Regions from separate parts of the Chryseobacterium sp. Chry.R1 genome, predicted to be linked through region 2. Evidence: riboswitches for the same ligand, from Rfam matches in the RefSeq annotation. Region 2 holds a riboswitch; the other holds the start of a gene.
What was found. A riboswitch is a leader RNA that binds a small molecule or an ion and turns the genes downstream of it on or off. The one in region 2 is predicted to bind thiamine pyrophosphate.
Positions count from the first base shown of each region.

Region 1: it holds a riboswitch for thiamine pyrophosphate, as region 2 does, so the genes downstream of both, thiS (sulfur carrier protein ThiS) here and thiM (hydroxyethylthiazole kinase) in region 2, are expected to answer to the same signal.

Region 1 is NZ_CP151793.1:1,333,877-1,337,084, reverse strand. It holds gene thiC (phosphomethylpyrimidine synthase ThiC) at 1-1,539, opposite strand, end outside; gene thiS (sulfur carrier protein ThiS) at 1,564-1,770, opposite strand; TPP riboswitch at 1,835-1,932, opposite strand; gene AAEU33_RS06265 (RluA family pseudouridine synthase) at 2,058-2,735, opposite strand; gene AAEU33_RS06260 (hypothetical protein) at 2,743-3,066, opposite strand; gene panB (3-methyl-2-oxobutanoate hydroxymethyltransferase) at 3,066-3,208, opposite strand, start outside.
Region 2 is NZ_CP151793.1:102,818-106,025, forward strand. It holds gene AAEU33_RS00535 (carbon starvation protein A) at 1-1,194, shown strand, start outside; TPP riboswitch at 1,250-1,342, shown strand; gene thiM (hydroxyethylthiazole kinase) at 1,401-2,195, shown strand; gene thiE (thiamine phosphate synthase) at 2,195-2,830, shown strand; gene thiD (bifunctional hydroxymethylpyrimidine kinase/phosphomethylpyrimidine kinase) at 2,827-3,208, shown strand, end outside.

The DNA.
Region 1 (3,208 bases), 1.2 Mb from region 2:
TGGATGTCCTTTTGCCAAATCCGCAGCATGTGCTGCCAGCTTGTAGGTAATAACCCCGTCTTTCACATCTTTTTTATTGGGTAGTCCTAGATGTTCTTTAGGGGTAACGTAACAAAGCATTGCACATCCAAACCATCCGATCATGGCAGCTCCGATTCCTGAAGTTATATGATCATAGCCCGGTGCAATATCTGTTGTTAACGGCCCTAATGTATAAAAAGGTGCTTCGTGGCACTCTTCCAGCTGCTTATCCATATTTTCTTTGATCATATGCATCGGAACATGACCGGGACCTTCAATCATTACCTGTACATTGTGTTTCCAAGCAATCTTCGTAAGCTCTCCTAAAGTCTCCAGCTCTGCAAATTGTGCTGCGTCATTAGCATCTGCAATAGATCCCGGACGAAGTCCGTCACCTAAAGAAAAAGCTACATCATATTTTTTCATGATTTCACAAATCTCTTCAAAATGCGTGTACAAGAAGTTTTCTTTGTGATGATAAAGACACCATTTAGCCATAATAGAGCCTCCGCGCGAAACAATTCCCGTTACTCTATTAACGGTAAGGTGAATATATCTGAGCAGCACTCCTGCATGAATGGTAAAGTACGAAACGCCTTGCTCCGCCTGCTCTATCAGAGTATCTTTAAATACTTCCCAGGTAAGATCTTCAGGAACTCCTTTCACTTTTTCAAGTGCCTGATATATGGGAACAGTTCCGATAGGTACAGGACTATTTCTGATGATCCATTCCCTTGTTTCGTGAATATTTTTTCCTGTGGAAAGATCCATAATAGTATCCGCACCCCATCTGCATGCCCACACTGCTTTTTCGACCTCTTCATCGATACTGGAAGAAACAGCACTGTTACCAATATTGGCATTTATCTTTACTAAAAAATTCCGCCCGATAATCATCGGTTCACTTTCTGGATGGTTGATGTTATTAGGAATGATTGCCCTTCCGGCAGCAATCTCTTCTCTTACAAATTCAGGAGTAATTTTATTTTTAGGAGTTCTTGCCCCGAAATTGTTCCCGGCATGCTGGGAAGACATTTCTTTGGAAACAAAATCAAGCTGTTCTATTCTTTGGTTTTCACGGATGGCAATGTACTCCATTTCAGGAGTAATGATTCCCTGTTTTGCATAGTATAACTGGGTTACCTCTTTTCCTTCCAGAGCGACTTTTGGCTTATGGTTATAAGAAAAACGTAATTCATCCAGTTTCGGATCTGCCAAACGGGCTTTCCCATATTCGGACGATATTCCGTCGAGAATTTTTACATCTCCCCTTTCCAGGATCCATTGCTCTCTTATTCTTGGAAGTCCTTTCTGGATATCGATCTGCGAATTTTCATCCGTATAAGGTCCTGACGTATCATAAACCGTGACAGGAGGATTATTCTCCAATGTTCCATTGCTGAGCTTTGTAGGGCTCAATAGGATTTCGCGCATAGCAACCTTAATAGGATGAATGCTTCCTTCAACATAAATTTTCTTTGAGTTCGGAAATGGCGAACGCGTAATTGAATGTGCCATAAAATTATTGGGGTTTTACGAAGATTAGCCGCCCTGTGTTGCGGTAATAATTAAAATTGAATCCTGGTCCTGAAGTACAGTATTCTGCCAGGAGGAAATGGGAATAATACGATTGTTTAAGGCAACAGCGATTCCTTTTTTGCGGCCGGGTGCCTCCAGAGCCATCAAAGCCTCCAGGTTTTCCGGTGGAATATCGAAAGTTTTCCGTGTGTGATTGATTATAAGTTCCATTCCAAGATTTTTGTTATAAATCACTTTAGGAATGGCTATAATTGTACAATAGAAATGTACAGCAAAAAGTCATCTCACTTTTCCCTACGCTGGTATGATCCAGATCAGGTTCAAAGGGTAAAGTCTCAGTCTGTTTGTGAACAGACACCCCTAAAGTATGGGACGAAGTTAGTTATTTTTTCAAAACAGGCAAAATGATTTCATTAAAAACAAAAAGACCATCTGCTTTTAGATGGTCTTTTGTATGTTTAATAGTATAATGTTAAGATTAACTTTTATATTCAGACTTATTCTTCGCATGCTCTCCATATGGCATCATTTTGCGGAACAGGAGCTACAATTCTGATCTCTTCTTTGGTCACAGGATGGATGAATGTAAGCATCCGTGCATGAAGATTGATCCCTCCGTCCGGATTGGACCTGGGTGCTCCATATTTCAAGTCCCCTTTTATCGGAACTCCAATCTTGGAAAGTTGAGCCCGGATCTGATGGTGTCTTCCTGTTTCCAGATCAATTTCAAGAAGCATATAATTGTCCAGGGTTTTAATAACATTATAAGTTAAAATTGCCTCTTTTGCTCCATCTGTTGCCTTTGGAAAAACAATGGCTTTATTATTTTTCTCGTTTTTCTTTAAATAATGAACCAGTCTCTGGTGATGCGGAATCATTTCTTTAGCAACAACAGCCCAGTATGTTTTTTTAATTTCCCTGTTTTTAACCATCTGAGTAAGACGGGAAAGGGCTTTTGAGGTTTTGGCATAAATAACCAAACCTGATGTCGGACGGTCTATACGATGAACCAAACCGAGAAAAACATTTCCCGGTTTAGCATCTCTTTTCTTTATAAAGTTCTTTATTGATTCTAATAACGATTCATCACCAGTCTTGTCACCCTGTACAAGCTGACCGACTTTTTTATTTACAACCAGGAGATGGTTGTCTTCATAAGCAATCTGCTCCTCCATTTTACATTTAATTAGTCTGTCGTCTGTTCGACAAAGAAAGAATAATCCCTGCAAGAAGCCCAAGTGTTTTCATTGCAGCCAGCCTTGATTCCAATGGAAGAAAAGCGCCAACAATACAAAGGCCTGCGGCAGCATACATTGGATATACAAAATTTCTGTTAGACAGAAAAGGAGCCTGAATGGCAAAACTTATTCCTATGACGATGTAAAATACCCTTTTCGAGAGGATATCATTAGTTTCCGGTGAAAAGAAATTGAACCATCCTACGGCAAGGCAGATCAATGCGATAACGGAAATAACTCCTTGTATAGTCTGTTGATTATCTCTCATTAATAGCTTTCTTTTTCATTAGGAAAGGTAACCTCTTTTACATCTTTTACATATTGTGCAACCGCCCCTGTGATTTCACTGTAAAGATCAAGATATCTTCTCAAAAATTTTGGACTGAATCCCTGGTTCATTCCTACCATAT
Region 2 (3,208 bases):
GAAACCATGCATAATTTGTTCTCCTGGGATATCACCACCATTTCTATAGCTATTCCTTTGTATGGTTTTTTGGCATCCGTTCTACCGGTATGGCTGCTGCTCGTCCCAAGGGATTATTTGTCGACATACCTGAAAATCGGAACTATCATCATGCTTGCTATCGGAGTAATTGTGATCCATCCCACGATACAGATGCCTGCCCTTACACAGTTTGTAAACGGTGGCGGACCCGTGATCGGAGGACCTGTCCTTCCATTCATTTTCATTGTTATCGCATGTGGTGCTATTTCGGGTTTTCACGCTGTTATAGCAACCGGAACAACGCCTAAAATGCTAAATAAAGAAAGGGAAATTCTTTTTGTAGGATATGGAGCAATGCTTGTTGAGGGATTTGTTGCCCTAATGGCATTGATCGCAGCATGTACATTAATGCCCGGAGATTATTTTGCCATAAACACTCCGAAAGACTCTTATGATGCATTTCTGGCTGCTCATCCTTCTTTACACGGAGTTGATATTGATTATTTTTCACAGAAAATCGGGATCGATCTTCATGGCAGAACCGGAGGTGCTGTATCTCTGGCTGTGGGAATGGCTCATATATTCAATAAGATCCCCTATATGGATCAGTTAATGGCTTATTGGTATAATTTTGCAATCATGTTTGAAGCTGTTTTTATTCTTACGGCTATTGACGCAGGAACAAGAGTAGGACGTTTCTTTTTGCAGGAAATGCTGGGTTCTGTAATTCCGAAATTCAATGACAAAAACTGGACCCCGGGGATTATTATCAGTAGTCTGATCTTCACTTTTGCATGGGGATACCTTGTATTTACAGGAAACGTCAGTAGTATCTGGCCATTATTCGGGATCAGCAACCAGCTGCTTGCTGCCTGTGGACTGATCGTCTGTACAACAATGCTCATACGGTTAAACAGAGGCAAATATGCCTTGTGTGCAGCTATACCGGGTGTGTTCATGGCAGGGATCACATTCTGGGCAGGTTATATCCAGGTTACCTCCATTTATATTCCCAAAGGGCAATACTTACTGGCAACACTTGCTGTGGTTGCAATGGTCTTAATGCTTATCGTATTTGTAGGAGCCTTCAGAAAGTGGTATGAGCTTATCAAAATTAATAAATCGGAAATGGATTACTACGGAGAAAGCGTAAAGGAGCTGGTAGAGAGATAAAAGGTTTGGGTTACTAATTAATGATAAGGCCATATCTGATATTTTTCTTACATTTGTTATGCTTTAGGGGTATTCTGAGAAGAATTGAGAGAGTCCCTTTGAACCTGATACGGCTTACACCGACGTAGGGAAAAGCAAAAAGACATTCTTTACAATGTACTTTTGTTTTGGATTTTTTCCTGAAGCTATTTATTTAATCAATAATAATGGATAAAAATCTTTGGGAACAAGTACAGCTCGTAAAACAGCAATCCCCCCTTGTACACAATATCACCAATTACGTGGTGATGAATAATACAGCTAATGCCCTTTTGGCTGTGGGAGCTTCTCCGATCATGGCGCATGCAAAATCTGAAATTCATGAAATGGTCAGTATTGCACATTCAGTCGTTATTAATATAGGTACGCTGGATGAATATTGGGCAGAGTCAATGATAATAGCCGCAAAGGCTGCCCATTCATTAAAAAAACCGTGGATTTTGGACCCGGTAGGTGCCGGTGCAACGGGTTTCCGTGATGAGATTTTACACCAGCTTTTACCGTACCGGCCGACTGTAATCAGAGGCAACGCATCAGAAATTATTGCTTTGGCTAAAGCAAACACAATCGTTACAAAAGGAGTTGACAGCACAGCAAAAAGTGACGAAGCGATCAATGCCGCCCAATATCTCGTCAATCAACACGATACGATTGTCTGTATCTCCGGAGCTACAGATATCATTCTTGACCGACAGCAGACCTCCTTTATCCGTAACGGGCATCATTTAATGACCAAAGTTACCGGATTAGGCTGCTCGGCAACTGCCCTTATTGGTGCTTTTGCAGGAGTTACCGAAAAGTATTTTGAAGCAACTGCGGCTGCAATGGCATTAATGGGTATCGCAGGTGAACTGGCTGTTTTGGAAAGTAAAGGTCCTGGAAGCCTTCAGGTTAACCTTCTCGATAAATTATATACTATTACCGAAGAGGAGTTTCTCAGTCATCTCAAGTATGAAAGATAATGAATCGACATCCTTTTCCTTACCAGCTTTACATTGTTATTTCTGAGGCAGATTGTCCCGGAAGAGACTTTTTAAAGGTTGCAGAGCAAGCTATTCTAGGCGGCGTTGATATCATACAACTAAGAGAGAAAAACAGCTCTCCCGATGAATTCCTCCAAAAAGCCAGACAACTGATAGCAATTACAGAAAAACATCATATTCCACTGATTATTAATGACAACGTAGAAGTGGCCACAAAAGTAAACGCGGCAGGCATCCATGTGGGTAATACCGATGCAAGCCCCGTCTATTTGAGGGAGCAGCCACTCATTCACAATAAAATGATTGGTTACTCCATTGAATATCTCGATCAGCTTGAAAATGATCAGACTGCAGCATCAGACTATCTGGGCATCAGCCCGGTCTTCCGCACGACTACCAAATCAGATACAGTTACTGAATGGGGATTGGAAGGAATAGTAAAAATAAGGCAACTCACCTCAAAGCCCCTTGTTGCTATTGGCAGTGTCAACTTAACCAACGCCAAGGCTATTATGGACGCGGGAGCCGACTGTATTGCCGTGGTTTCTGCAATATGCGGTGCTAATGATCCTCAAAAAGCAGCTTATGAACTCAAAAATGAAATTGTAAAATGAAAAAATTTAAATATTCATCCGTATTAACGATAGCAGGATTCGACGGAAGCGGAGGGGCTGGCATCCAGGCTGATATTAAAACCGCCTCTGCCCTGGGATGCTTTTCAACATCGGTGTTAACTGCTTTACCGGTCCAGAATACCCAGGGAGTAAGAAAGATATATCCAATTCCTGTAGAAGCAGTAGCTGATCAGATCGAAGCTATTTTAGATGACATTTTTCCTGATGCAATCAAAATCGGAATGGTCCATACTTCCCAGCTTGTGGAAACCATCGTTTCAACACTCGGTAAATATAAAAAGATTCCTATTGTATTCGATCCGGTAATGGTCGCGACAAGTGGACATCGTTTAATCGAAGAAGAGACTATTACCGCTA